One region of the Micromonospora sp. DT228 genome, then DNA from elsewhere that is predicted to be linked to it. Evidence: riboswitches for the same ligand, from Rfam matches in the RefSeq annotation. Region 1 holds a riboswitch; each other region holds the start of a gene.
The links. A riboswitch is a leader RNA that binds a small molecule or an ion and turns the genes downstream of it on or off. The one in region 1 is predicted to bind cobalamin.

Region 1 (7,405 bases):
CTCGACGCTTGTCGAGGTGTAGTCGATCGCCACCGCGCCCAGGCTCTCGATCAGACTCATGCTCGCCGGCCCGCCCGTGGCGTACGCCTCGGCGCCGCGCGCCTGGGCGAGTTGGACGCTCACGTATCCGACACCGCCGGCGCCGCCGTGCACGAGCACCTTCTGCCCGGCACGGACTCCGGCCCGGTCGACAAGCCCCTCCCAGGAGGTGATCGCCGCCAGGGGCAACGCGGCGGCCTCCCGCATCGAGAGGGTCTTCGGCTTGCGGGCCAGGAGCCGCGCGTCCACGGCGGCGTATTCGGCAAGCGACCCCTGGAGGTCGCCCACTCCCCCGCACAGCCCGTACACCTCGTCCCCCGGCGCGAAGTCGGTCACGTCCGCACCGACCGCCGCGACGACGCCGGCGAGGTCCAGGCCGAGCACCGCGGGAGGCTGGACGCGCGCGTGCGCGGCCTTTCCCGCCTGGATCTTCGTGTCGAGCGGGTTGACGCCGCTGGCGACGATCCGCACCAGCACCTGCCCGCGCTCGGGGGTGGGTCTGTCGATCTCCTCGACCAGGAGCGGAACGTCGAACTCCCGCAGCACCGCAGCGCGCATAACCATCCACACTCTCCGTGATCGAGGCTTCACGTGGACGCTATCCGACCAGATCGACGGCGGGGCGGGTTCCTCGGACCGGCCAGCACCGCGACGGGCGGACCGAGCACGGGTCAGCCGTCGTCGGCGCCGTCGAGCAGCGCGCGCCGCAGCGCCAGCCGGTGCTCCCGGCGGATCTCCGCCTCCCGGTACCGTCGCCGGTCCCCGTCGGTCTCGGGCAGCAGCGGCGGCACCGTACGGGGCTGGCCGTCGTCGTCGATGGCGACCATGACCAGGTGGGCGGTGGCCACGTCGGTGGGCGGCACCGCCCGGTCCCACCGGTCGGCGGTCACCTTGACGGCCACCTCCATCGAGCTACGGCCGGCCCAGGTGATCCGGGCGTCGACGTGCACGACGTCGCCGACCCGCACCGCGCGCAGGAACGCGGTCTCGTCGATGGCGGCGGTCACCGCCGGCCCATCGGAGTGCCGGGCGGCGACCACACCGGCGACGGAGTCGATGAGGTTGAGGATCCGGCCGCCGTGCACCGTACCCATCAGGTTTGTGTGGTGCTGGTCCATGATCTGCGACAGGGTCAGGTGCGACGCCGACGGCGCTCGGCCGGCGATCGTGGTGGTGTCGTGCACAGCGGTAGTCCGTCCCTCGGGAAACCACGCCGCCGGTCGCGGACACACGCTGACGAGGACCTGGCCGTGCACCACACGCACGGCCCGTCACCCGCTCAGCCCACCCGCGAGGCCGACGGCAGCGCACACGGTTGTGTACGCGGCGCCGGCAGGTCTTCGGACTCGCGGGCCCGACCGGTCGTGCCGGTCCCCTACTGGCCGTCGCTTCCCAGGCCGCTGGCCCAGTGCTGATGACGGCTGTCGTTCCCACTCACCGCTGCGGGGCAGCCCCGGATTTCCACCGGGTTCCCTCTTACGACGCCCAGCCGGTCAGGACGGGGCGAACCAGCGCCGTCGGCAGCATAGCTGGCCAGGGAATCTGTCCACCGGGGGCATCGTGCCGCGGCGGCCGCGTGCTCGTCGTCAACTTTTGACGTTCGAGGAAGAAGATCGCCACCTCTTGAAAAAAGTCTCGCGAGGGTGAGGATATCCAGATGCGTCGTCTCCCCCAGACTTGCGGGCGGGTGGTCTCGGGCCTCCTCGCGTTCCTCCTCGCCTCGGCGGTCGCCCTCCTCGCGTCCGCCCAACCCGCCGCGGCGCACGGGACCCTCGCCACGTCCACGCCGGCGAGCGGGGCCACCGTGCGTGAGCCGTTCACGGAGGTGCGGCTCTTCTTCACCGAGAAGGCCGCCGCCAACGCGTTCTTCACGATCACCGCCCCGGGTGGCACCCGTGTCGACAACGGCTGGTCGCAGGGTGAACCGAAACCGCTGGAGCAGCCGGTACGGGAGTACTTCCTGGTCAACGGGCAGTTCGAGCCGCGGGAGTACACGACGGGGTTCCCCGCGGTGGTGAGCGTCGCCCACCTGCCCGCCAAGGGCCAGTACTCGGTGAGCTATCTGTCGGTCGCCTCGGACGGCGACACCGTGCGGGGCACCCTGACCTTCCGCTACGACGGGCGGGTGACGGCGGCGCCGAAGGGATGGAGCCCGCCGTCGACACAGCCGGACCCGGCGCTGGTGGCCGCCACCGAGCAGCACAACAGCGGGCCGGCCTCGGCGGTGCCGACCACCGCGGACGATCCGTCCCTCCCGCCGGCCGCGGCGGCTCCGTCGACCGGGTCCACCGAGGAGAGCGGCCCCGGAACGCTGGCCCTGGCCGGCTGGGCGGTGGCGGTCGCGGCGGCCCTGGCGGTGGCCGGGTACGTCGTCTGGCGTCGCCGATCGGCCTCCGCCGGCACATCCACCGGCCGGGGCCGTACCTCGGCGGCGACCTCCGGTCGGCGCGGCGGTGGCGCCCGTGCCACGACCAAGGCCGGCGCGGGCAGGACCGTCGGGGCTAAGGCTGTCGGGGCTAAGGCTGTCGGGGGCAAGACCAGCGGGGGCAAGGCTGTCGGCGGCAAGACCGTCGGGGGCAAGGTCGGCGTCGTCGCGCCGGTCACGGGCGACAGGCGGCAACCCGCCACCGTGCCGGCGGCGCGCAAGGGCAACACGGTCGTCACGGCCCGCACGGGCGTCGCGGCCCGCACGGGCGTCGCGGCCCGCACGGGCGTCGCGGCCGATCCGACGCCGATCGATCAGACCGGCAGCGGTACGGACGGCGAGCCGACGGTCGAGCCCGGCGCACGGCCCGACACGGACCTGGCGGCCGCGACTCCTGGATCCCGGCTGAGCAACACCCACCTGGCGCTGCTCGTCGGCGGGCTGGTGATCGCTCTGCTGGCCGGGTTCGGGCTGGCCCGCATCGGGACCGGCGACGGGAACCCGGCGGACCGCAGCGCCCGGCAGCCCGCGGGCGGTCCGCCCGCCCCGGGCCAGGAGGGCGCCGCGAACGACGGGCACCAACACCCGGCGGGCACCGGTCCGCACACGCATCGGGGTGACGGCGCGACGGGCGAGACGCTGGCGACCGGCACGACGGTCAGCGCCGGCGGGTACACCCTGCAACCACTGGAACGATCCCAACCCCCAGGTGTACGCGCGGACTACCGGTTCCGCATCGTCGGGACCGACAGGCAACCGGCGACCCGCTTCGCGGTCGTCCACGACAAGCCGTTGCACCTGATCGTGGTCGGCCGTGACCTGTCCGGCTACCAGCACCTGCACCCGACGATGGCGCCCGACGGCACCTGGAGCGTCCCGCTGACGTTGGCCCGACCCGGCGGCTACCGCGTCTACGCCGACTTCTCCGTCACCGCGGCCAACGACACGCAGCTCCCACTCGTGCTGGGCGTCGACCACACCGTGCCCGGAGCGCACACCCCGACGCCGCTGCCACCGGTACGGGCCCAGGCGACGGCCGGGCCGTACACCGTGTCGATGAGCGGCACCCCCACGGTGGGGGTGACGGCGCCGATGCACTTCCAGGTCAGCGCCGACCCGACCATTCCCGCGCAGTTGGAGCCGTACCTGGGCGCGTACGGGCACCTGGTCGTCGTCCGCGAGGGCGACCTCGGGTACGTGCACGTCCACCCCGAGCCGGAGCTGGTCGACGGGTCGGTCAAGTTCTGGCTGACCGCCCCGAGCTCGGGCCGGTACCGGGCGTTCTTCGACTTCCAGGTCGCCGGCAAGGTGCACACCGCCGAGTACACGATCAACGTGCCCTGAGGCTGGAACTTTCTCCCCGCTGCGGCCGACCATCCAGCCAGCAGCAATCATCGGAGGAAGAACACATGCGCACCACCAGCCCGCTCGGTTCACGCCGCTCGGCCACCGTCCTCGCCGCCGCCGTCCTGGCGCTGGGGGCCGCCGGTTGCGACTCGTCCGACGCTCCGTCGTCGGCGCAGTCGCGCCCGTCCGCGTCGGTCTCGGCCAACCCGGACGCCGGGGTGCTCGGCATTCGCGACCCGTGGGTGAAGGCCGCCGACAAGGGCATGACGGCGGCCTTCGGGACGCTGGTCAACGACGGCGACAGCGATGTCACGGTGACCAGCGCCACGACCACTGTGTCGTCGATGGAGCTGCACGAGATGGCAATGAAGGACGGCACGATGGTCATGCGGCAGAAGCAGGGCGGCATCGTCGTCAAGGCCAAGGGCACGCACGCGCTGGAGCCTGGCGGCGATCACCTGATGCTGATGAACCTCACCAAGCCCGTTCAGGCTGGTGACGAGGTGACCTTCACCCTGACCTTCGCCGACGGCCGGACCCAGCAGTTCAGCGCGGTGGCCAAGCCGTTCACCGGCGCGCAGGAGAGCTACGCTCCCGGGCACGGCGAGCCCATGACCGGGATGAGCGCTACGCCGGGGATGAGCATGAGCCCGGCGTCGTGACCGAGACGTCACAGGTCCGGCCGGTGAGCAGGCGTGGCCTGCTCACCGGCGGGGCTCTCGCCGTCGGCAGCGCCGTGGCCGGCGGGGCCGCGATCGTCGCGACCCGTGCCGGGCAGCCCGGACCAGAGTCGGTGGCCGCTGCCGACACGACGCCCGCGGCGAGCGTGGGCAGCCTGGTCGAGCCGTTTCACGGTGCCCGGCAGGCCGGGATCGCCACCGAACCGCAGGCGCACGCGGCATTCGTCGCGCTGACCCTGCGGGCCGGCACCGACCGGGCCGCGCTGGGTCGGATGCTGCGGCTGCTCACCGACGACGCCGCCCGACTCACCCAGGGCCAACCCGCGTTGGCCGACACCGAGGCCGAACTCGGGCTGCTGCCGGCACGGCTGACCGTGACCTTCGGCTTCGGGCCCGGCCTGTACCGGGCCGCCGGTGTCGACGATCGGCGGCCGACCTCGGTCAAAGACCTGCCCCCGTTCCGCGTCGATCGGCTCCAGCCGGCCTGGTCCGGGGGTGACCTGCTGGTGCAGATCTGCGCGGATGACGCGGTCACCGTCGCCCACGCCCAACGAGTCCTGGTCAAGGACAGCCGGCCCTTCGCCGTCGTCCGGTGGGTCCAGCAGGGCTTCCGGCGCAGCCCCGGCGTCGAGCCGGGCGGCCACACGCAGCGCAACCTGTTCGGCCAACTCGACGGCACGGCAAACCCCCGGCCCGGCACCCCGCTGGACACCGCCCTCTGGGTGCCGGACGGCCCGGCGTGGCTGCGCGACAGCACCACGCTCGTGGTGCGACGCATCAGCATGAACATGGAGACCTGGGACCTGCTCGGCCGCACCGATCGCGAACTCGCCATCGGGCGGCGGCTCGACACCGGCGCACCCCTCACCGGCACCGCCGAACACGACGAGCCCGACTTCGCCGCCACCGGCCCCGACGGGCTCACCGTCATCCCCGACTTCTCCCACCTCACCCGGGCCCGGGTCACCGACGACCGGCTGAAGATCCTGCGCCGGCCCTACAACTACGACGGCGCGCCGACGGCCGAGGGCCACGCCGACAGCGGGTTGATCTTCACCTCGTACCAGGCCGACATCGCCCGGCAGTACCTGCCCATCCAACGCCGGCTGGCCGACCGGGACCTGCTCAACGAATGGACCACACCGATCGGGTCCGCCGTCTTCGCCATCCCACCCGGATGCGCCCCGGATGGCTGGATCGGCGAGCAGGTGCTCGGATGACCCCGCCGACTTCAGACTCCACAACGCGCGTGCCGCCGCCCCGCCCCACCGCCGTCCGGCTCGGCGCGGCGGCGCTCGCCGTCCTCGTGGCGCTGCTCATTCCGGCCGCCCCGGCCTGGGCGCACAACTCGCTCACGTCGTCGACGCCGGCCCGCGACGCGACCCTCCCGAGCGCACCGACCGAGGTCACCCTCGAATTCATGCAGCGGCTCGACCCCACGTTCACCACGATCGTGCTCACCGACGCCGCCAAGCGGAAGCTCACCACCGGCGAGCCGGTGGTCGCCGGGGCGACGAGCACGGTCCAGGTGACCGACACACTGCCGAACGGCAGGTACACGGTCGCCTACCGGGTCGTCTCCGCCGACGGGCATCCGGTGCAGGGGTCGTACCCGTTCACGGTGGCCGACCCCGCGTCCAGCGCCGCGCCGGTCCCCGACGCCGGTACGCCGGCCACAACCCCGTCCGCCGCCGCCGCGGTCGAGACCGACGACGGCCCGGGTGCCGGCGTGCTCGTCGCGGGCGCCGCGCTGGCCGTCCTCGTCGTGGTGGCGGCCGGGCTGCTGTGGCGGCGGCGGTCCGCCCGCCGCTGAGCCGACCCGCTCTCGCGCGGTCCCGGCGCGCCGCGACGCCGGGCGCTGACCTCGGCGAATCGACCATCCACATCGCCGGGAACCGGCGGTGCCGGCGAGCCGACTACCAGACAGAGCCGACGCGACACACCACCGGGCGACCAGACCAGTACGGGAGACACCTTCGGGTGCATCCCGACTCTTCCGATCGGATCACCATGTCTCTTACCGAGTTGTCCGGTACGCCGACGCCAGCGTCGGCAGCGCCCGAGAAACCCGCCCGGCCGGCCCGGCGCCCGTCGCCGTTCGGCGCGCTGCTGCTGCGGCTGCACTTCTACGCCGGCCTCCTCGTCGCCCCGTTCCTGGTGGTCGCCGCGCTGACCGGCCTGGCCTACACCACCACCCCGCAACTCGACTCGATCCTCTACGGCGACAAGCTGACCGTCGCCCAGGTGGGTGACCGTCAGCTTCCGCTGGCCGAGCAGGTGGGGGCCGCGCGAAACGCGCACCCCACCGGCAGCATCACCGCCGTGCAGCCCGGCGACGGCGACCGGACCACAAAAGTGGTGTTCTCCCTGCCGGAGCTCGGCGAGAACCAGCACACCGTCTACGTCAACCCGTACACCGCCGAGTCCCAGGGGCAGCTCACCACCTGGTTCGGCTCGACGCCGGCCGCGACGTGGCTGGACGACCTGCACCGCCACCTGCACCTGGGCACGGTGGGCGAGCACTACTCCGAGCTGGCCGCGAGCTGGCTGTGGGTGTTGGCGCTCGGCGGGGTGATCCTCTGGTGGCGTCGACGCGGCGCGGCCCGAGCCACCGCCCGGCACCTGCTCGTGCCGGACCTGTCCACGGGTAGGGGTGTTCGCCGCACCCGGGGTTGGCACGCCACCACAGGTGTCTGGCTGGCCGTCGGTCTGCTCTTCCTGTCGGCCACCGGCCTGACCTGGTCGCGCTACGCGGGCGCGAACTTCGCCTCCGGTCTCGACGCGCTAAATGCCCGCACGCCGGAGATCTCCACAAGCCTCACCGCCGTCCCCGCCGCGCCGGGCGGTGGTCACCACCACGGTGACGCCGGGGAGGGCGGGACAGTCGAGTCGGCGGCCTTCGACCGGGTCCTGA
Region 2 (7,405 bases), on a different contig from region 1:
CAAGTTGCGGTGCGACGCTGAGCGAGACGGTGACAGCGACACCCAGTTCGTAGAGCGCGCCGGGCAGGACCCGCAGCGCGCGCTTCGGGTTGGCGAGGCTGTTGGCGGCGCCGATGCAGCAGAGCAGGCAGGCCAGGCGGAGCCCGTCGACAGCGGCGGAGAGAGTCGCCTCCAGGGAGACCGGGCCGCCGATCTGGATGCCCGCGTACCAGTCGGGTGTGGGCAGGTGCGGCAGCCGGAACAGGATGTGGTCCTCGGCGGTGATGCCGGACGCGAAGACCGTCCGGAACACCACCCGGATCGCGACGACGAGCAGAGCCAGATAGAGGTAGTAGCGAAACGCTCGCGCCCAGGGGGCGTCGGTGCGGCGGGCGGTGACGACGAACCCGAGCACCGCGAAGATCAGCAGCAGCAACAGCGGGTTGCTGGTGCGACTCGCGGCGGTGGCCAGCGCGAGCGCCCACAACCACCAGGCCACCGGGTGCAGGGAGCGCGGCAGCCGGGAGACGGCGAGCCGGTGGAAGAAGCCGTGGTGGCGGGTGACGCCGGTGCGGGTCGGGCCCATCGGGTCAGGCGCGGCGGCGGCGCCAGCCGGCGACACCGCCAACGAGGGCGAGCAGGGCCAGCAGGCCGACCGTGATCAGCGCCGGCAGCGCCGAGCCGGTGTCCTCGCGGGCAGCCGTCGCGGTGGGTGCCGCGTCGAGGATTCGTGGTTCCTCGGTGGCGGCGCTCGACGGTGGGGACGCGACAGGCGCCGGGGCTGTCGTCACGGTGGCCAGCGGCGTCGGCGTGCCACTGGGCGGGACCGAGGCCTGCGCTCCGCCCGGTGGCAGGCTGGGCTGCGGGTTCCCGGCTCCGGGACTGCCGGCTCCCGGCGGGTTGCCAGCGGCAGGCGGGTTGCCCGCGCGTGGCGGGTTGCCCGCGCCGGGCTGGGCCGGGGTGGGCGCGGCCGGTGGCGCGGCGGTGGTGGTCGCGCCGATCGGCGTGCTGTTGCGGGCCCGGACGCTGTCCGGACTGAACCGGGGGCGTCCCTCGGTGCCGCCGATGTCGGTCGCCCCGAAGATCCACAGGTCGACGCTGCCGGGCTTGGGCTTGTAGCTCATCGCGCCGAGTTGGCTGTAGACCCAACTGTTCTGCCCGGGGTCGGCATGCCAGTACGACCAGTACGCGCTGGCCGGCGGAGTGAGAGCGCACTTCTCGTCCGCCGGGGTGGGGTACTGGGTGCCGCCCTGGTGGCCCGCGTAGCCGATCCGGCAGATGAACGCGGGCCCGTCGTGCTGCGTGCCGGTGGTGCGCCAGCCGCCCTGGTTGAGCAGTTGGTAACCGGTGGTCGGGGTGGTGCCGCAGGACCGCAGGAGCGGCCCGCCCCACCTGCTGAAGTCGACCGCGAGGATGACCCCGGACGAGGTGGTGCACTGCCCGGTCGGCAGCGGATCGGCAAGCGCCGGCGCGGGTGTGCCGACCACTGCGGCGACGATGGTCAGGGCCGCGATGGGGCGCAGACACCTACGGGCCGTCATGATCCACCGCCAGCGCCGGCCACCGCGCGCCGACGGGCCGAGATCCGCAGCAGGACGCCCGCGACGACGAGCACGAACGCCAGCAGGGTGATCGTGATGATCGACAAGCCGGTGCGGGGCAGGTTGCCCGACGAGTGACCGCCGGTGCCGGCCGACGGCCCCGTCGCAGCGGGGGTTGCCGACGGGGTCGACGACTGGCTCGCGGTCGGCGTCGGGGTCGGCGTCGCGCTCGGCGTCGGCGTGCCGGACGGGTCCGGACCCGGCAGTTCGTGCACGTCCCGGGTCAGGGTGGCGAACGAGATCCCTGTCGCGCCGCCGACGACCTGGGTGGACGCGCGCACGTCCGAGCCGGGCTGTCCCCCGGCGGCGACGGTGAACCCGCCGTCGTCGTTCTGCTGACCGGCCAGGAACGACAGCGCCTTGTCGACCTGTCGGGCGTAGGTGTCGCCGCGCAGGGTGAGGCCCTGGACGGCGAGCGCTGTGGAGTTCGTGGAGTCGCCTGCCGCGCCGGGGAAACCGCCGTGCTCCTTCTGCGCCGCGGCGATCCAGACCAGTGCCTTGTCGACGGCGGGGACCGCCGTCGGGTCGTCGGTCAGCAGGGCCAGGGCCATCGCCGCCATCGCGGTGCTGTCGACGTCCCTGTCGGCGTCGCCCGCCGGGATGAGGCTGGGGAACGACCCGTCGGCGCGCTGGAGACCCTTGAGGAAGGCGATCGGTGCGGCGGCGGCCTCGCCCTGTCCGGCGCGGAGCTGGGCGATGATGCCGAGCGACTGGCCGAAGACCGAGGTGGCGTACGCGTAGTTGCCGGCCCCGGCGCAGCCGGCCTGTGTGTCGACCTTCGCGCAGGTCACGTCCTTCAGCGCGGCGATCAGGTCGTGACCGCCGAAGGACCGTGGGTCGTAGCCGGTGACCTGGGCGAGCAGCGCCATCTTGCCGATCGCGCCGCCGACGGCGGAGTCGGTGCCGACGCCGAGCCAGGTGTCGACTGTGAATCCACTGTCGCCGACCGCGCCGCCGCCGCGCAGGAACTCGACGATCGCGCGCAGCTTGGCGTCGTCCCCGCCGGTGGCGGCGAGGGCGTACGCGCCGTCGATGCTCAACCCGAACTCGGGGAAGCCGGGGAACGACTCGTAGTACCTGCCGTCGATCAGGTTGCTCGGCGCGACGAGGTAGGACACCCCCTTGACCAGATCGGGTCGCGGCCCGGCCTGCGGCGGCGACTGACCCAGGGTGGCCAGGTTCTTACCGGCCAGCGCGAGCGCCGCCGCGGCGGTGGCGTCCAACTCCGCGTCCGGGTTGCTCGGGTCGCGGCTGAGCCCACCGCCGGTGACGATCCGACCGACAAGGAAACCGGTGGCGGTGGCGGCCCTGTCGGTCACCCCCAGCACGGCGAGGGCCTGCGCGGCGTACCCGGTGAAGTAGGTGTCGGTGAACCCGGCGCCGGTGTACGGCTGGTAACCCCCGTCGGTGTCCTGCGCACCGGTCAGGAACGCCTTTGCCGAGCCCAGCGCCGCGTCCTGCCCGCCGAGCGTGTGCAGCGCCAGGACGGCAAGCGTCGTGGCGGCGAGGTCCGGATCGCAGCCGTCGCCCGGGGAGAGCCACCGGTCGCCGAAGGCCCCGGTCGCGCACTGCTGCTCGGTGAGTCGGGTGACGGTGGCGGCGGGCGGGGTGACGCCGGCCCGCTTGAGCGCGAGCAGCGCGCTCGCCTGGGCCATCGGCCCGGGCGCTCCGGCGAAGTCACCTGCGGCGGCGCAGCCGGCATCGGCGTCGGTCGCGGCGCAGACCCGGTCGGTGAGTGTCGTGATCAGATCCCGGCCGCCGAAGGCGCGGGGATCACCGCCGGTGCTCGTCGTCAGGAGTGCGAGGTTGGCGACGTTGCCGGTGTGGGGTGCGGCGGACTCGCCGTCCGGGAAGATCGCCGCGTCGACGTGCGTCCGGAGGTAGTCGACGATCTTCGTGCGGGCTTCGTCCTGCCCGCCGGTCGCGGCCAGGGCGGTGGCGACGGCGATCGTCCGGGAGTAGTCGACCCACCCGTAGTCGACGTGGTCGCCGTCGGTGAGTTGCTCCACCAGGTAGCTGCCGACGGCCTTGACCTGGGCTTCGGTCGGCCGCGCCGGGTCGGTCGGCCCGGCCGTCGTGGTGGGCGAGGGAGTCGGCGTCGAGGAGGGCGTCGGGCCGCTCGCGCGCACCGACGCGGGGGTGAAGTTCGGCGCCCCGGTCGTGCCGCCGATGTCGGTGCCGCCGAAGACCCATGCCTCGACCTCGCCGGGGCCCGGCCGCTGGGACATCGCACCGAGTGGACTGTAGGTCCAGTGGTCCTGCCCGGCCGGTGCGATCCAGTAGGACCAGTAGGCAGTCGCCGGCGGCGTCAACTGGCACGCCTCGTCGGCGGGCGTCGGGCGTTCGGCACCGGACTCGAAGGCGGGTGAGCCGATCCGGCAGATGAAACCGGGGCCGTCATGGGCGGTGCCGGCCGTGGTGAAACCCGCCTCGTGCAGCAGGTCCAGACCCGTGGTCGGGGTGGCGTCGCAGCCCCGCAGCAGCGGCCCGCCCCACGGCCCGAAGTCGACAGCGACGACAGCGCCCTGGGTCGGCGTGCAGGACTCCAGCGGATCGGCGATCGCACGGGTCGGCACCACGAGCGCCGCCACGCCAAGCGTCACCGCGGCGACGAACGCCAACCACGCCCGGGGAACACGCGGCGTGCGACTGACAAGTGGGGACATGGCGACTCTCTCGGGGGTAGCGGCGCAGGCGCGGACGCGGACCCCGAGGACAAGTCTCGGAAACCTGGCTCCGCGCCGTGTACCTCGACGGCGCTGCGGTGCACTATCCAGCCAGGTAATCCGACTCGTCCCGAGAAAACGGGACCTACGGCTGCGGGCCAGCGCCGGACTTTGACCGGCTTCCCCTGACTGCTGGATCGCGGCCATCGGACCACACCCGCGACCACGCCGTCAACGCGAGCCGCTGTCATCTAGCTAACAGCGCGCGGTAGGGGCTTCCTCCCATACGGTGACCGCGTCATCGCGTGGGGGAACCCGGTGGGAATCCGGGGCTGACGCGCAACGGTGAGGACGGTCCGCCGTCCCGAGCCCGACTACCCACGTGGTGACGCAGCACCTGCGGTATCCGTCCCACGCGTCCTGCGGCCGGCCCGCCCCGCCCCCGCCGGCTTCCCTGTCGGGCTCTGGGTCGAGGCAGTCGTGCCCCGTACCCCCAAGGAGACCCGATGTCCTCGCGCCTTTCCTCCGGCAGCCGCCGGAGACGTCTCGCGACAGTCCCCGCCGCCGCGCTGATCGCCACCGCCGTCGCGGTGACTGCCGGTGCCGCACCGGCCGCCGCGACCTCGACGCCCGCGCAGATCGCCACCGCCCGGACCAACGGCGTGGCCTACCTGCGGACGCTGCAGGCGGCCGACGGCAGCTACGCCAGCGGCGGGTTGTCGAACGAGTGGGCGTTCAGCGCGTTCGCCCCCGCCGGCGTCGCGGCCGTGGACGTCTACCCCTCCGGGGACACGACCAAGAACGCCCGCACCGTCTACCGCAACCAGCTCTCCGCCGCGTCCTGGCCAAGCGCCTCGCCCGTCGTCACCGACTACGAGCGCGGCGTCCTGAACGCCTACGCGGCAGGCATCGACCCCGCTCGGGTCTCCCCCGCCCGCAACCTGATCGCCGACACCATCGCCTACTGGCAGACCGGCTCGCCCGGCTACTACGGCCCGCCCGCCAACGTCAACGGCACCATCTTCGCCACCCTCGCCCTGGCCGGGGCGAAGACCCAGACCGGCGGCGCCCGTGTACCGCAGGCACTGCTCGACCTCTCGGTCACCCGGATCCGCAACAACCAGCACAACGACGGCGGCTGGACCTTCAGCCAGGCCGAGGGGAACGCGAGCGCACTCGCCACTCCCGGCGACATCGACATGACCGGCGCCGCCATGGCGGCCCTCTGCGCCGCAGGCGTGCCCAACACCGACACCGACATCGTCCAGGCGAAGAACTTCCTCAAGGGCAAGCTCGTCAACGCCTCGGGCGCCTTCACCTCGATGTTCGGCGTCAACACCGACTCCAACGCCTGGGCCGTCTCCGGGCTCAACGCCTGCGGCATCCCCAGCCAGGGCACCGACTTCACCACCACCGCCGGCAAGACCCCGATCGACTTCCTGCGCGCGCAGCAGCTGACCGGCGGCGGGTTCAAGTACCTGCCGACAAACACCACCCCATCGGCGTACGCGTCGATCGACGCGGTCCGGGCCCTGGCCGGCGCCGGCTACACCGCCGCTCCCCCGACCCCGGTCACCTCGGGCGCCCCCACCTGGGTCGCGGCGAGCGGATTCACCGCCGGCACCGCCACGCGGCTCGCCGTGATCATCGACAACGGCAGCGGCAGCATCACGCCGTGCGCGGTCACCCTGACGCCGACCGCCGCCACCACCACCCTCGGCGCCGTGCTGGACGCCGCCGTCGGGGCGGCCACCCCCGGCGGTTGTGTCACCGCCCTCAACCCGACAAGCGGCACCGGCACCATCACCTCGATCAACGGCCTGGCCAACAGTGGCTCGTCCACCTGGAAGGTCGCCCGAGACGGCGGCACCCCGGCCACCGCGACGCGCGGCACGACCGTGACCGTCGGCGACACCATCTACCTGCGCTACGGGGTCTGACTGTCGTCCGGGTGCTGACGTGGCCAGCGGCGGCTCACCCGCTGCCGCTGGTCACCCGTCCGGCTGCTGGTTGGTCAGGTGAGGTGCGGAAACGCGCGGCTCCGGATGGGTGTTCCGTCAGTCCGGCACGCCCGCGCTCACCGCGACGCGGGTGGCCATCGGGCGGTCGTCGGCGCGGTGGCCGACGATCGAGCCGAGAATCTCGCCGGCGCGTACGGCCGCGTTGGACAGCAGGGAGGCACTGATGCCGTGGGAGTGTTCGGTGCCGCCCTGCAGGTAGACGTTCGCCAGCACCGACGCGTCCGCCCGGATCCGGTAGTCGCGCTGCACCACGGCTCGGCCGAACTCGTCCCGGTGGTAGTAGCGGGCGGCGGCGTCGAGCAGCGGGAACGGATCGACCGGCTGGTAGCCGGTGGCGCAGATCAGGACGTCGGCGTCGAGCACCGACACCGCACCTGTGGTGAGCGTCTCGACGGTCACCGCCACCCTGCCGTCGTGCTCGCGGGCCCCGGTCAGACGGGACATGTTGAGCAGGCGCAGCCGCTGGACGCCGTTGACCTTCTCCTGGTAGGAGCGCCGATAGAGTTCCTCGATGAGGTCGGCGTCGACGACCGCGTAGTTGGTGTTGCGGTGGTAGTTCATCAGCATCGTCTTGACCTCGGACGGCGCGGTGAAGTAGTCGTCCACGGCGGCCGGGTCGAAGATGCGGTTGGCGAACGAGCTGTCGTCGGCCGGGCTGTAGCCGTACCGGGAGAAGACGCCGCACACCTCGGCGGACGGGAACCGCTCGTGCAGGAACGCGGTGACCTCGGCGGCGCTCTGGCCGGCGCCCACCACGACGAACCGGGACGGGTCGGTGCCGTCGAGCCGGTCGATGTTCGTCAGGAGGTCGCGGCTGTGCCAGATCTGGTCGGAGACCTCCACGCCGGCCGGGGTCTGCGGGAGCAGCCCGGTCGCGACGACGAGGTTGCGCGCGCGGTACGAGTCGACGCCGCCGCTGTGGCGCACCAGCACGTCGAACGCCTCGACGACGCCGTCGCGGAGCACCGGAACGACAGTCGTGACCTCCTGGCCGTAGTGCACCAGGTCGTCGACCTTGGCCGCGGCCCACTCGAGGTAGTCGTGGAACTCGACGCGCAGCGGGAAGAAGCTCTTGTGGTTGACGAAGTCGACGAGCCGCCCCCGGTCCTGCAGATAGCAGAGGAAGCTGAACTCGCTC
Region 3 (7,405 bases), on a different contig from region 1:
GCCCGCACCGCTGTGGACTTGGCGGTCCCCTTCTCACCCCGGACCAGCACGCCGCCGATCGCCGGGGACACCGCGTTGAGCAGCAGCGCCAACCGCATGTCGGCCATGCCGAGCACCGCGCTGAACGGATAGGTCGTGGTCGCGGCGACGGTCTCGGTCATGCCCGGTCCTCCAGATCGCCCTCGCTGGCCAGGTACGTGTCGCGCAGCCGGTCCAGGGTGGCCGGCTCGGGTTTGGCCCACAGCCCCCGGTCGGCGGCCTCCAGCAGCCGCTCGGTGATGCCGCGCAGCGCCCACGGGTTGGACTGCTCCAGGAACTCGCGGGTGGTGTCGTCGAACAGGTACGCGGCGGCCAGGTGCTCGTACATCCAGTCGTCCACCACCCCGGCGGTGGCGTCGTAGCCGAACAGGTAGTCCACGGTGGCGGCCAGCTCGAACGCGCCCTTGTAGCCGTGCCGGCGCATCGCGGCGATCCACTTCGGGTTGACCACCCGGGCCCGGAACACCCGCCGGGTCTCCTCGCCCAGCGTGCGGGTCCGCACGTCGTGCGGCATCGCCGAGTCACCCACGTACGCCTGCGGTGACGTCCCGGTGAGGTGGCGGACCATCGCCACCATCCCGCCGTGGTACTGGAAGTAGTCGTCGGAGTCGACGATGTCGTGCTCGCGGGTGTCCTGGTTCTTCACCGCCACCGCGATCCGGGCGAAGGAGCGTTCCATGTCGGCGCGCGCCTCCCGCCCGTCCAGGCCCCGGCCGTAGGCGTAGCCGCCCCACACCGCGTACACCTCGGCCAGGTCGGCGTCGCTGCGCCAGGTCCGGGCGTCGATCAGCGGCAGCAGGCCCGCGCCGTACGCCCCGGGCTTGGAGCCGAAGATCCGGGCGGTGGCCCGCCGCTCGTCGCCGTGCTCGGCGAGGTCCGCGGCGACGTGCGCCCGCAGGTAGTTCTCCTCGTCCGGCTCGTCCAGGGCGGCGACCCGCCGGACGGCGTCGTCGAGCAACGCCACCACGTGCGGAAACGCGTCGCGAAAGAAACCGGAGATCCGCACGGTCACGTCGACGCGGGGCCGACCCAGCTCGGCGGTCGGCACCACCTCGATGCCGGTGACCCGCCGGGACCGCTCGTCCCAGACCGGTCGGCAGCCCAGCAGCGCGAGCACCTCGGCGATGTCGTCGCCCTGCGTGCGCATGGCGCTGGTGCCCCACACGGTCAACCCCACCGAGCGGGGGTACGCCCCGGTGTCGGCGAGGTGCCGGGCCAGCAGCGAGTCGGCGAGGGCCACCCCCACGTCCCAGGCGTTGCGGCTGGGGATGGCCTTGGGGTCGACGGAGTAGAAGTTGCGCCCGGTGGGCAGCACGTTGACCAGGCCCCGGGTGGGTGAGCCAGACGGGCCGGGCGGCACGAACCGTCCGTCGAGCGCGCCGAGGGTGTTCGTCAGCTCGTCGGTGGTGCGGTCCAGTCGGGGCACCAGCTCGGTGGCGGCGAAGTGCAGCACGGCGGCGACGTCCGGGATCGACTGGCCGGTCACCTCCGCGACGACGGCGTCCACGGCCCCGGCGTCCCAGGCCAGCGTCTCCATCCCGACGACCAACCGCCGGGCCAGCGCCTCGATCAGGTCGATCGCGTCGGCGGCGGTGCCGGCCGGCCCGTCCACCACGTCGGTCAACGCCGTGGGCACCGCCAGTCGCTGTCCCGGTGCCGCCAGCAGCTCCTGCTCGTCGAGGGAGTACGCGACGGCGAGCGCCTGCCGCAGGCCGGGCAGGGCGCGGGCGCCGCCCCAGATCTGCGGGGCGCGCAGCACCGCGAGGACCAGGTTGACCCGGGGCTCACCGGTGGGCGCGTCGGCGAGGATGTGCAGCCCGTCGCGGATCTGCACGTCCTTGACCTCGCAGAGGTACCCGTCGAGGTGCAGCACGAACTCGTCGAAGTCGTCCGCGTCGGGCATCGCCTCGGCGTGCAGGTCGTGGTGCAGCTCCGCCGCGCGTACGAGGTCCCAGATCTGCGCCCGCACGGTGGGCACCTTCGCCGGGTCGAGGGCCTGCACGGTGGCGTACTCGTCGAGCAGTTGCTCCAGCTTGGCCAGGTCGCCGTAGGTCTCGGCGCGGGCCATCGGCGGCACCAGGTGGTCGATCACCACGGCGTGCGCCCGGCGCTTGGCCTGGGTGCCCTCGCCCGGGTCGTTGACGATGAACGGGTAGACCAGCGGCAGGTCACCGAGGACCGCGTCGGGGGCGCAGTCGGCGGCCAGGCCGAGGCCCTTGCCGGGCAGCCATTCGAGGGTGCCGTGCTTGCCCAGGTGCACCACGGCGTCCGCGCCGAAGCCGCCGTCCGCGACGGGCGCGGTCAACCAGCGGTACGCGGCCAGGTAGTGGTGACTGGGCGGCAGGTCCGGGTCGTGGTAGATGGCGATCGGGTTCTCCCCGAAGCCGCGCGGCGGCTGGATCAGCAGCACCACGTTGCCGAAGCGCAGCCCGGCGAGGACGATGTCCCCGCTCTCGGTATAGAGCTGGCCGGGCGGCTCACCCCAGTGCTCCCGCATCCGCTCACGCAGCTCGGCGGGGACCTGGTCGAACCACCGCCGGTACGTCGGCCCCGGTATCCGGGCCTCGGCGGCGGCCAACTGCTCCGGGGTGAGCCACTCCACGTCGTGACCACCGGCGGCGATCAGCGCGTGGATCAGCGCGTCGCCGTCGTCGGGCGGTGGCCCGTCACCCAGGTCGTAGCCGGCCTCGGCCAGCGCGGCGAACAGCCGGACCGCCGAGACCGGGGTGTCCAGCCCGACGGCGTTACCGACCCGGGAGTGCTTGGTGGGGTACGAGCTGAGCACCACGGCGACCCGCTTGTCGGCGGCGGGCACGTACCGCAGTCGGGCGTGGCGCACGGCGATCCCGGCCACCCGGGCGGCCCGGTCGGCGTCGGCCGCGTAGACCGACAGCCCGTCGGCGTCGATCTGCTTGAACGAGAACGGCACGCTGACGATCCGGCCGTCGAACTCGGGGATGGCCACCTGCATGGCCGCGTCCAACGGGGACAGCCCGGCGTCGCTGCCGGCCCACTGCTCGCGGGTGCTGGTCAGGCAGAGCGCCTGGATGATCGGCACGTCCAGGGCGGCCAGGGCGCCGACGTCCCAGGCGTCCTCGTCGCCTCCCCCGGAGGCGTCCGCGGCGACCGCGCCACCGGCCGCGAGCACGGTGACCAGCAGCGCGTCGCAGCGGGCGAAGAGCCCGAGCGGGCCCGCGCCGGTGGTCAGGCCCCGCAGCGAGCCGCAGAAGATCGGCAGCGGGTTGCCGCCGGCTCTGTGGACGGCGTCCGCGAGGACGTCGACGAACCCGGTGTTGCCGGCGAGGGCGTGCGCCCGGTAGAAGACGATCCCCACGGTGGGCCGCCGCGGGTCGGTCGGGTGCTCGCCGTGCACGCCGTACGCCGGGGTCGGCGCGGGTGGGGCGAACCCCTCGCCGGTGAGCAGCACCGTGTCGGAGAGGAACCGGGCCAACTGCGCCAGGTTGTCCGGCCCGCCCTCGACCAGGTACGCCAGCGCCTGGGTGACAACCCCGGACGGCACGGTCGAGATGGCCATCAGCTCCGCGTCGGGCAGCGCCTCGCCGCCGAGCACCACCGTCGGCACACCCGTGGCGAGCACCGCGGCGAGACCGTCCGGCCACGCCTGCCGACCGCCGAGCAGGCGTACGACGACGAGGGCGACCCCGTCGAGCAGGGCGGGCACCTCGTCGGCGGCGACCCGCGCGGGGTTGGCGAGCCGGTAGTCGGCGCCGCTGGCGCGGGCGGCCAGCAGGTCGGTGTCGGCGGTGGAGAGCAGCAGGATGCGCACGGCAGGCTCCGGAGAGTGACGTCCTGGCCGCCACGGAGGCGGCCCGGACGAAGCGGGTGGGTACGGCGTCAGCCGGTACGACGGCCCCGGGTGGACGGCACGCCGACGCGGACGTCGGGGCCGGTCAGCGCCGAGCGCTCGACTCAGCGGTACCGGAAGCCAACGGCCTGGCGTACGCCGCGGCGGCCGGCCCGAGACGTGCCGGCGCGGCCGGCCGTGGGCGCGGCGCAGCGCCCGCGATGCGGGTCATGACGATAATCGTCGATGAATGAGACGCTGTGCGTCATCAGGTCCTCCTCGGGTGTCCACGCCCTGGGGCACATCCCGACGGCCGAAGTATCCTGGCTTCCGGATCGACGCTCTCCCCCGGCCTTCCAGCCGCAGACACACGGCCGTGACTCACGAGGGGGGATCGCTCCCCGGTGACAGTGGCGGGACCGCGTCGGAATCGCACCGACTTCCTTCACTGCCGTCAGGCCGCGAATGCTGCCACACCGCCGCGCCGCCGGTCAACGCCGACCCCGGCGTCGCCCGGCCACGCTCACCACATTGACCTGCGGAAATATCGGCGCGCGGGGTGGCCTGACGCACGAGACGGCGAGCTGACTGGCCGGTGGCGGAGGGCGCCCGCGCAAGGGGGCCGAGTGTCGGTGTGACTTCGTTGGAGCTGATGCCGTAGGCGACTCGGCACCGGCGCGCTCCGCCCTACGTCACTCGTGCTCGAAGCGGCGTGGCCGCCGGGCCAGCGACAGCCAGCCGAGAAAACGGGCGTGCATGTTGGCCAGGTCGGGGCGACCGCCGAGACTGTACAAGTCGTGAATCGCCTCGTTCAGGCAAGACGTCAGGTAGAGGGCCAGCGCCAGCGAGTGGCCGTAGAACTCGGCGACGAGATCGAGTTGGGCGCGGGGGCACGGCCACGGGGCGGCACAGTTGCGGCACAACCAGGCGGGGCGCATGGGCAGGTGTGGGCGGGACCGGGAACGCACACCACGACCCTGCGCACCGCAACCGCCGCCATCCATCACAGTGGACGATTTTTCGGCGGATAACTTTCTTCCGCCCTCCGGATGTCCTTCGGCGCGGCCATCCGACGACTGGATAGGCTGACCCTCAGCCCTTGAGCAGGAACGGAGCCATTCGTGAGCGTCCGGACGACTGCCGCGCTTAGCATCTCCGACCTGATGTGGGACACCACCGACATGCTCGATGCCTTGGCGGCTCGCGATGTCGCTCAGGTGTTCCGGCTCGTCCAGCGGGCCACCCACGCCAGCCAAACCACGGTCGGTGTCGCCACCGGTCTCAGCCAGGCGCAGGTCAGCGAGATCACCAGTGGTGCCCGCCGGGTCAGTAGCATCGACGTTCTCACCCGCATCTGCACCGGCTTGTCCATGCCACGCCATGCACGCATGACGCTCCTCCTCGGCGAACGCGAGCCGGCCCTGGACCTCGCCGGTCAACAGGCCGACGAGGCTGTGCGGGACCGGTGCGCTGATGTCACCGCGATCTATTCCAGCCGGTCAGATTTCGTGGCGGAGATGCCGCCGCACGTCCTCTTCGACCGTGCCACGGACATCCGGGCGTCCGGCCTGTCACTCAACCTCATCTGTCAGCAGTACGCGGACAACCGTCTTCTGAAGCTCCTCGCCGCCGGCACCCGCCTCCGTTGCCTGTTCCTCGACCCGGCCGGCCAGGCGATCAGGCGATCAGGCGACAGGAGCGTGAGGACGACTATCCGGACGGACACCTGAGCGCTCTCACCGAACTCAACATTCAGAACCTCGCCCGCCGCATTCGGGACCGACTCCCCGCAGGTGCCCGAGACCACCTCACCATCGGCGTCTACGACGAGTCCATCCGCGCCAACGTGCTTCTGGTCGATGACCGACTCTGCGTTGTTCAGCACTACCTACCACGGATGCGAGGCGTCGACTGTCCGACGATGGTCATCGAGCGCAGCGCGGGCCCTTCCGGCCTCTACCCGATATTCGACGAGATGTTCACCTCACTGTGGGATCGCAGCCGCCAGCTATGACCGACTACGCCCGCCTCCTGCCCCTCGCACAGCAGGCCGTCGACCTGGCGCACGACCTGATGCGGACACTCCAGCCCGGTGCGCTGACCTTCAAGGGTGACCGCGACATGGCTTCCGAGGTGGACTACGCCATCGAGCGGCAGGTTCGCACGCATCTGGCCGCCAAGGCGCCCGACATCGGTTTCCTCGGCGAGGAGTACGGCAGCAGCGACGACGCCAGCGCACTGACCTGGGCACTCGATCCCGTCGACGGCACTGTCAACTTCGTCCACGGCTCACCCCTGTGCGCGATCTCCCTCGGCCTCCTGCACGGCGCGGACGCCGTCCTCGGCGTCATCGACCTGCCGTTCCTCGGCACCCGCTACCACGCCGCCAAGGGACACGGGGCCTACGCCAACAACCGCCGCATCCACGCCAGCCGGGTCACCGACCTCACCGACGCCGTCGTCGCCATCGGCGACTACGCGGTCGGCACCGGGGCCAGCCGGAAGAACGCCGAACGACTCGCCATCACCGAGCAGCTCACCCGGCACGTCCAACGGATCCGCATGCACGGGTCCGCCGCGATCGACCTCGCCTGGTTGGCGCACGGCAAGATCGACGCGTTCATCATGCTCAACAACAAACCCTGGGACACCGTCGCGGGCGTCGCGGTCGCCCGAGAGGCGGGCGCCCTGGTCGTCGATGTCGACGGCACGCCGCACAGCGCGCACGCTGTCGCCACGATCGGCGGCAACGAGCTGCTCCTACCGCCCGTCCTCACGCTCGTCCAGCGATCACTCGAACGTGCGGCGCCCGGCTAGGAGCGCGGGTCGGTAACGGGCAAGGTGTCGGGTGATCGTGACGGGCCGGAGCCTGTCGTGGTCGCGCGGTTCGGATGACGGTGCCCACTCCGACGGGGCTGTGGCACTTGCGATCCGCTCTGCCAAAACGCGAGGTCCGATTGCCGCCAGCGCCTTTCGCTGGGTTCACCGATAGTTGATCACGGCTCGCGCTGCGCACGGCGAGTCGGTTCAGCTCACATCCTGCGAAAGGCAACGACATGCATGTGGTCCCCGGGCTCAAGGTGCTGTACTTCGGAACCCCGGTGGTGCTGATCAGCACCCGCAACGAGCCGTTCGAGCCAGTGACACGGCCACCGAGGCCTCCCGATTCCGGCGGCGCCACCTGGACGCCTTGGCCGAGGACGCCCGCTTCGGGGCAGGCGGCAAGGACATCGGCCTGCGGCCGAACTGGACCGGCGGGACAAACGCCTGACCCGTCTGCAGGCCGCCCGCGCGCAGATCGAGGCTGATGCCGCCGAGAAGGCACGAGTCCACGCTCAGGACAAGGAGAAGGCTGCGACATCACGCTCTGGCGTACCGACCCGCGGTGGTCGCATCGAGGTGGTGGACCGCCGCGTCGATGCTGGTGGCGGCGGCTGGCAGCAGCGGCAGCCGTACTCTCGGGTTCGGGATGCGGCCCTGCGCGTGCAGGACTCCCTTGATCACGGCGGGGTTGGGCTCGGCGAACAGGGCGGCGGCCAGTCGCCTGAGCTGGTTTCCTAG
Region 4 (7,405 bases), on a different contig from region 1:
CGACGACGTCGAAGGCGAACGCCATGTGCATCGACTCGTCGCGGAACACCCAGTTGGTGCCGGAGGCGAGGCCGTGCAGCAGGCCGCGGGAGCGCAGGAAGTAGACGTACGCGAACGCTCCGTAGAAGAACAGCCCCTCGATGCAGGCGGCGAAGCAGATCAGGTTGAGCAGGAACGTCCGGCGGTCGTCCCGGGTCCGCAGCTCCCGCAGGTCGCCCAGGGAGTCGATCCAGCGGAAGCAGAACTCGGCCTTACGGCGGATCGAGGGGATGTTCTCGATGGCGGCGAACGCCTCGAAGCGTTCGGTCTCGTCCGGCACGTACGTGTCGAGCAGGTTGAGGTAGAACTGGACGTGCACGGCCTCCTCGAAGAGCTGCCGGGACAGGTAGAGGCGACCCTCGGGGCTGTTGACGTGCTGGTAGAGGTTGAGCACCAGGTTGTTGGCGACGATCGTGTCGCCGGTGGCGAAGAACGCCACCAGCCGGCTGACCAGGTGCCGCTCGGCCGGCGACAGCTTGTCCAGGTCGGCGAGGTCGGCGTGCAGGTCGACCTCCTCGACGGTCCAGGTGTTGCGGATGGCGTCGCGGAACCTGTCGAAGAAGTGCGGGTAACGCATCGGGCGGAGGGTGAGGTCCATCCCGGGGTCGAGCAGCATGTGCGTGGTCCTCGTGTCGGTGGTGCGGGCGTCGGCGGTGGTGGTGGTGTCGGCGGGGGTCACTGGCAGGCCTCGCACGACTCGGGGTTCTCCAGCGAGCAGGCCAGCGCCTCCGCGTCGGCCGCCACCGGGGCGAGCACCGCGACGGTGGCCTGCTGGATCCGGGTGGCGGGGCGGGAGCGCAGGTAGTACGTGGACTTCAGCCCGGCCTTCCAGGCGTACAGGTACATCGAGGAGAGCTTGCCGATGGTCGGTGCGGCCAGGAACAGGTTCAGCGACTGGGACTGGTCGATGAACGGGGCGCGGGCGGCGGCCAGGTCGATCAGGGCACGCTGCGGCAGTTCCCAGGCGGTGCGGAACAACTCCCGGACGCCGACCGGCAGCTCGGCGATGTCCTGGACCGACCCCTCCGCCCGCTTGATCGCCGACCGGATCCGCTCGGTCCACAGGCCACGGGCCTTCAGCTCGCGGACCAGCGCGGTGTTGACCTGGAGGAACTCCCCCGACAGGGTCTCGCGCTTGAAGAGGTTGGACACCTGCGGCTCGATGCACTCGTAGCACCCGGCGATCGACGCGATCGTCGCGGTCGGGGCGACCGCCACCAGCAGCGAGTTGCGCAGCCCGTCCACCTGGACCCGCTGGCGCAGCGCGTCCCACCTGGCGGTCTGCGTGCCCTGGACGCCCCACAGATCGGGCTGCAACTGGCCACGCGCGGCGCGGGTCTGCGCGTACGCCGGGTGCGCGCCGAACTCGCGCGCCAGGTCGGCGGAGGTCTCCAGCGCGGTCAGGTACAGCTCCTCGCTGATCCGGGTGGACAGCTCCCGCGCGGCCGGGGAGTCGAACGGCAGTCGCAGCGCGAAGAACACGTCCTGCAGGCCCATCAGCCCGAGCCCGACCGGCCGCCAGCGGGGGTTGCTCGCCGCCGCCTGCGCGGTCGGGTAGTAGTTGATGTCGATGACCCGGTCGAGGAAGGTGACGGCGGTACGGACCGTCGCGCGCAGCCGCTCCCAGTCGATGCCGCCGTCGGTCAGGTGCGCGGCGAGGTTCACCGAGCCGAGGTTGCACACGGCGGTCTCGGCGTCACTGGACACCTCGATGATCTCGGTGCAGAGGTTGGACAGGTGCACCACGTTGCCGTCTTCGGCGGTCTGGTTGCAGAGCCGGTTGGCGGCGTCCTTGAACGTCATCCACCCGTTGCCGGTCTGGGCCAGGGTCCGCATCATCTTCCCGTACAGCTCCCGCGCCGGGACCTGCCGCACGTAGCGACCCTGCGCCTCGGCCTCCCGGTACGCGGCGTCGAAACGCTCCCCCCACAGGTCGGGCAGCTCGGGCACCTCGTGCGGGTCGATCAGCGACCATATCTCGTCGGCCTCGACCCGGCGCATGAACTCGTCCGGGATCCAGTTGGCCAGGTTCAGGTTGTGGGTGCGCCGGGCGTCCTCGCCGGTGTTGTCCCGCAGTTGCAGGAACTCCTCGATGTCCGGGTGCCACGGCTCCAGGTAGACGCAGGCCGCGCCCTTGCGCCGGCCGCCCTGGTTGACCGCGGCGACGCTCGCGTCCAGCGTGCGCAGCCACGGCACGATCCCGTTGGACTGCCCGTTGGTGCCGCGGATCAGGGCGCCCCGGGACCGGACCCGGGAGTACGCGATGCCGATGCCGCCGGCGAACTTGGACAGGTTGGCGACCTGGGCGTAGCGCTGGTAGATCGAGTCCAGCTCGTCGCGTGGGGAGTCGACCAGATAGCAGGAGGACATCTGGGTGTGCCGGGTGCCGGAGTTGAACAACGTCGGTGAGCTGGGCAGATAGGCCAGGCTGGACATGAGTCGGTAGAAGTCGACCGCCTCGTCCGGCGTCTGGGACAGCCCGCAGGCCACCCGCAGCAGCCAGTACTGCGGGGTCTCCAGCACCAGGCGGCTGGTGGGGTGGCGCAGCAGGTACCTGTCGTACACCGTGCGCAGACCGAAGTACTCGAACCGCCGGTCACCGTCCGGATCGACAGCGTCGTCGAGCATCGGGGCGTGCGCGGCGACGAACGCGGCGGTGTCGTCGCCGATCAGGCCCTCGGCGTGGCCGACCCGGATCGCCGCGCTGAACGAGGTGACGCCCTGCCGACGCACCTCCTTGCCGACGTAGCTGGAGAGCAGCCGGGCGGCGAGGCGGGAGTACTGCGGTTCCTCGCCGATCATCTCGGCCGCGGTCTGGATGGAGAGCCGGTCCAGCTCGGCAGTCGTCGCGCCGTCGTACAGGCCGCTGATCGTGCGGGTGGCGACGCGCATCGGGTCGACGTCGGTCAGGTCGTCGGCCCACCGCTCGACCGCCCGGACGATCTTGTTGACGTCCACGGATTCGGTGGCGCCGTCGCGCTTGCGGACCTGCATCGGCGTCCGCCGCACGGCCGCGTCGCCGACTGCCGGGACTACCTCGGTGACTGTCACCACTCACTCCTCGCGAGTTCGAGACCTGATGGCCCCTCGAACGCGTGGAGACAGACACCGGCGGACGCCACGCCGGCACGGCGTGGGTCAGGTGGCGTCGGCCGTCCCACGCGGCCTCGGACCGCCGCTCACCCGGGTGTGGGTACGCGGCGCGCTGGCAGGTCTTCGGACTCGTGGGCACGACCGGGTTGGCCGGTCTCCTACTGGCCGTCGCTTCCCAGGCCGATTCGTGGCCCAGTGCTCATGACGGCTGTCGTTCCCACTCACCGCTGCGGGACAGTCCCGGATTTCCACCGGGTTCCCTCTTGCCTCGACCGCTCGGGCTGAGCGGTCGAACCAGCTGCGCTCGACACCATATATAGGGACGCTGCCGTTGTCACACCCCACATGTCGGTCTCGGGCGTGTCGACGGCGACGCCCGTGATGGTCGTCACCGGCCGCGCCGGCCGGGCCGGGTCCGGCCGACTCAGGGTCGGCGAACGCCCGCGCGGCACACGGCAGGCCGAGCGGGTGTCGACATTCGGAAAGGTGTGATGTATTAAGTCTTTAGATGTAAAGACCCCTACCCATACTCGGCCGTCAATGCAACTTTCCGGAGTGGACATCCAATCTTCTGGACCATTATCCACTTCCCGCGCCACCGTCCCCATCGGTCTCGGGGCGCCTCAGCGGCCTGCCGCGTCGTCGAGAGTCAGGGCGTCTACCAGCGCGACGAACACCTCCGCGACTCCGGCCGGGCGTGCAGACCAGGCACGGCGACCAGGCCGCCGGCACGTCGACGAATCGGCGGCGCGGAAAAAACATTAGATGTCTTCGATTCCTGGGTGATCGACGTCGTTGACTCGTCGGATTGACCCTCCGTATACTCCCAGAGATCATCTGATCTTTAGCCTAACCGGGCGAGGAGCGCATGCCGCAGATCACCGCCGTCACCGTCGAAGACGTCCGCTTCCCCACCTCCCTGACCGCTGACGGCTCCGACGCCATGAACAAGGACGGCGACTACTCGGCGGCCTATGTCGTCCTGCACACCGACGGCGTCGACAGCACGGGTGCGCCACTCGCGGGCCACGGTCTGACGTTCACCATCGGCCGGGGCAACGACATCGTCGTCGCGGCGGCCGTCCACCAGGCACAGCGCCTCGTGGGCGTGGACGTCGCGACGATGGCGTCGGACATGGGCGCGGTCTACCGCCTGCTCACCTCCGACTCGCAACTGCGGTGGCTCGGCCCGGAGAAGGGCGTCGTCCACCTGTCGCTGGCCGCCGTGCTGAACGCGTCGTGGGACCTGGTCGCCCGGGTCGCCGACAAGCCGCTGTGGCGACTGCTCGTCGACATGTCCCCCGAGGAGCTCGTCGACATCGCGGACCTGCGCTACCTGTCCGACGCGCTGACCCGGGACGAGGCACTGGCCATCCTGCGCGCCAAGGAGAGCACGAAGGCGGCCCGTCTCGCCGAGCTTGACCGGACCGGCTACCCCGCCTACACCACCTCGGCCGGCTGGCTCGGCTACGGCGACGACAAGCTGCGCCGGCTGTGCCAGGAGGCGGTGGACACCGGCTACGGCTACGTCAAGCTGAAGGTGGGCGCCAACCTCGAGGACGACATCCGCCGGTGCGGCATCGCCCGGGAGATCCTCGGCCCGGACCGCAACCTGATGATCGACGCCAACCAGGTGTGGGACGTCGGTCAGGCCATCGAGTGGGTCAAGGCCCTCGCCCAGTTCGAGCCACTGTGGATCGAGGAGCCGACCAGCCCCGACGACATCCTGGGCCACGCCGCCGTCCGCCGCGCCGTCGCTCCGATCGGAGTCGCCACCGGCGAGCACTGCCACAACCGGGTGATGTTCAAGCAGTTGTTCCAGGCCGAGGCCATCGACTTCTGCCAACTGGACACCGGCAGGTTGGCAAGCATCAACGAGATCGTCGCCGTGCTGCTGCTCGCCGCGAAGTTCGACATCCCCGTGTGCCCCCACGCCGGCGGTGTCGGGCTGTGCGAGATGGTCCAGCACGTGTCGGTGCTCGACTACGTCGCGATCTCCGGAGATCTCACCAACCGGGTGACCGAGTTCGTCGACCACCTGCACGAGCACTTCACCGACCCGTGCATCATCCAGGACACCGGCTCGGGCAGCGGTTACGTCCTGCCCCGCCAGCCCGGCTACTCCACCCGGATGCGCCAGGAGTCGGTCGAGCTCTACCGGTTCCCCGACGGCGGCTACTGGGCGACGACAGACCCGACTACGGTGTCTTCTCCGGAGTCGTACGTGATCGCGGGTGGGACGGCCACGCCCGCCGGCCGCTAGGGGGATGTCATGTCGCGCACCGACGAGGTGGTGAACGGCATCAAGCGGATGATCCTCGAAGGGCACTTCAAGCCCGGGGACCGCCTGCCCATCGAGAAGGACCTCGCCGAGTCGCTCGGCGTCTCGCGGGGGTCGCTGCGCGAGGGGATGTCGGCGTTGTCGATCCTCGGCATCGTCAACATCCGCCAGGGTGACGGCACCTACGTCACGAACCTCGACGCGCCGCAGCTGCTGGCCCCGATGGGCTTCGTGGTCGACTTCCAGGGCCAGGGCGACGCACGGCACGTCCACATCGTCCGGCGGCTGCTGGAGTGCGAGGCCGCCCGGCTGGCGGCGACCAGGATCACCGACGAGGCCCTCGCCCAGGCGGGGGTGCTCCTCGACGAGGCCGCGCGGATCGCCGGTCGGTCGCCGCAGGAGCACGAACGGATCATGGAGATCGACATCGCGTTCCACCGGATCATCGCGGTGCACGCCGACAATCCGGTGCTCGTCGGTCTGATCGAGGCGTTCGCCGGGCGCACGCTGCGCGGGCGGCTCTGGCGGAGCCTGCACGAGGAGGGCGCGGACCGGCGTACCCACGACGAGCACGTCGCGATCCTGAAGGCCCTGGTGGCCCGGGACCCGGAACGCGCCCGGATCCGGATGGCCAACCACCTGATCGGGGTGGAGGAATCACTGCACGGGCAACCCGACGACGGTGAGGCAAACGTCGAGCCGGCGCGGTTCTGAACAAACTCCCCGGCGTACGGCGGCGCGCTACGCACCCGCCCGCGGCGCGCTACGCACCCGCCCGCGGCTCCGCGGCGCGCTAGCCACCCACCCGCGCCTCCACGGCGCGCTCGCCACCCGCCGCGGCCCGGCGGCTCCGGGGCGCGCCCTCGATCACGTGATCGCGCGCGCCCCGGTCGACGACTTCAGCGGTCGTCCCGCTCTCCGCCGGTGCTCCCGGTCATCGCCGCGACCAGGTCGTCGGTGGTGACCTCGTCCGCGCGCAGCCGGGCCGCCCGGCGGCCGAGCCGCAGCACCTCGACCCGGTCGGCGATCTCGAGCACCTGCGGCATGTTGTGGCTGACCAGCACCACCGACATGCCGGCGTCGCGGGCTCGCCGGACGACGTCGAGCACCCGCCCGGTCTGGACCACACCGAGCGCCGCGGTCGGCTCGTCGAGGATGACCACGTTCGTCGCCCAGATGATGGCGCGGGCCACCGCGACGCACTGTCGCTGCCCACCTGACAACATCGCGATCGGGGTGGTGACCCGAGGGATCCGCACACCCAGTTCGTCGAGGGCCGCGGCGGCGCCCTGCCGCATGGCGCGCTTGTCGAGCAGACCCAGCCGGCCGAGCGGCCCGGAGCGCAGGATCTCTCGGCCCAGGTAGAGGTTGGCGGCCACGCTGAGATCGTCGGCGACGGCGAGATCCTGGTAGACCGTCTCCACACCCGCACGCCGGGCGTCGACAGGCGTGGAGAACTGGACGGGCCGACCATCCACCCGGATCTCGCCCTCGTCGGGCGGGTGCACACCGGACAGCGTCTTGATCAGGGTGCTCTTTCCGGCGCCGTTGTCACCGATCAGCGCGACGACCTCGCCCCGGTGGACCGTGAAGTCGGCGCCGCGCAGCGCCTCGACGTGCCCGAACCGCTTGACGATGCCACGGGCTTCGAGGACCGGAGGATCCTCGGAGGTCGGTTGCGTGTCGCTGTCGGCGGTAGCCGTCGGGGTCGTACCCATCACTGCACCGGGGGGTTGGCGCAACTCGGCTCGAGCACCGCCTTGATCTCCGCGGAGTCGATGTTCTCCTTGGTGACGAACGTGACGCCGGTGTCGGCCGATGCCAGCGGCGCCTTGTCCCGCAGGTGCTTGACCATCTTGTCGACGCCGAAGTAGCCCATCTTGAACGGGTTCTGCACCACCAGCGCCGAGATCTGGCCGCTGCGCACCCCGGCGATCTCGTCCGGGGCGGCGTCCCACCCGATGATGACCACCTTGCCGGACTTCCCGGCCG

Region 2: it holds a riboswitch for cobalamin, as region 1 does, so the genes downstream of both, ACLQ29_RS24510 (hypothetical protein) here and ACLQ29_RS22635 (acyl-CoA thioesterase) in region 1, are expected to answer to the same signal.
Region 3: it holds a riboswitch for cobalamin, as region 1 does, so the genes downstream of both, cobN (cobaltochelatase subunit CobN) here and ACLQ29_RS22635 (acyl-CoA thioesterase) in region 1, are expected to answer to the same signal.
Region 4: it holds a riboswitch for cobalamin, as region 1 does, so the genes downstream of both, ACLQ29_RS16270 (ribonucleoside-diphosphate reductase subunit alpha) here and ACLQ29_RS22635 (acyl-CoA thioesterase) in region 1, are expected to answer to the same signal.

Annotation. Positions count from the first base shown of each region.
Region 1 is NZ_JBNCKO010000011.1:181,567-188,971, reverse strand. Features, by position in the region: gene ACLQ29_RS22640 (zinc-dependent alcohol dehydrogenase family protein) at 1-603, opposite strand, end outside; gene ACLQ29_RS22635 (acyl-CoA thioesterase) at 711-1,157, opposite strand; cobalamin riboswitch at 1,354-1,567, opposite strand; gene ACLQ29_RS22630 (copper resistance CopC family protein) at 1,697-3,808, shown strand; gene ACLQ29_RS22625 (copper chaperone PCu(A)C) at 3,874-4,473, shown strand; gene ACLQ29_RS22620 (Dyp-type peroxidase) at 4,497-5,711, shown strand; gene ACLQ29_RS22615 (copper resistance CopC family protein) at 5,708-6,304, shown strand; gene ACLQ29_RS22610 (PepSY-associated TM helix domain-containing protein) at 6,502-7,405, shown strand, end outside.
Region 2 is NZ_JBNCKO010000013.1:162,456-169,860, reverse strand. Features, by position in the region: gene ACLQ29_RS24525 (CbiQ family ECF transporter T component) at 1-565, opposite strand, end outside; gene ACLQ29_RS24520 (LPXTG cell wall anchor domain-containing protein) at 570-1,520, opposite strand; gene ACLQ29_RS24515 (prenyltransferase/squalene oxidase repeat-containing protein) at 1,517-4,246, opposite strand; cobalamin riboswitch at 4,340-4,457, opposite strand; cobalamin riboswitch at 4,525-4,646, shown strand; gene ACLQ29_RS24510 (hypothetical protein) at 4,753-6,186, shown strand; gene ACLQ29_RS24505 (lysine N(6)-hydroxylase/L-ornithine N(5)-oxygenase family protein) at 6,304-7,405, opposite strand, start outside.
Region 3 is NZ_JBNCKO010000014.1:146,053-153,457, forward strand. Features, by position in the region: gene ACLQ29_RS25380 (VWA domain-containing protein) at 1-161, opposite strand, end outside; gene cobN (cobaltochelatase subunit CobN) at 158-3,826, opposite strand; cobalamin riboswitch at 4,139-4,315, opposite strand; gene ACLQ29_RS25390 (hypothetical protein) at 4,537-4,812, opposite strand; gene ACLQ29_RS25395 (DUF5919 domain-containing protein) at 5,008-5,574, shown strand; gene ACLQ29_RS25400 (DUF5919 domain-containing protein) at 5,490-5,858, shown strand; gene ACLQ29_RS25405 (inositol monophosphatase family protein) at 5,855-6,661, shown strand; gene ACLQ29_RS25410 (dihydrodipicolinate synthase family protein) at 7,205-7,405, opposite strand, start outside.
Region 4 is NZ_JBNCKO010000007.1:66,166-73,570, forward strand. Features, by position in the region: gene ACLQ29_RS16265 (ribonucleotide-diphosphate reductase subunit beta) at 1-655, opposite strand, end outside; gene ACLQ29_RS16270 (ribonucleoside-diphosphate reductase subunit alpha) at 715-3,033, opposite strand; cobalamin riboswitch at 3,230-3,446, opposite strand; gene ACLQ29_RS16275 (L-fuconate dehydratase) at 4,001-5,395, shown strand; gene ACLQ29_RS16280 (FadR/GntR family transcriptional regulator) at 5,405-6,127, shown strand; gene ACLQ29_RS16285 (ATP-binding cassette domain-containing protein) at 6,313-7,131, opposite strand; gene ACLQ29_RS16290 (ABC transporter substrate-binding protein) at 7,131-7,405, opposite strand, start outside.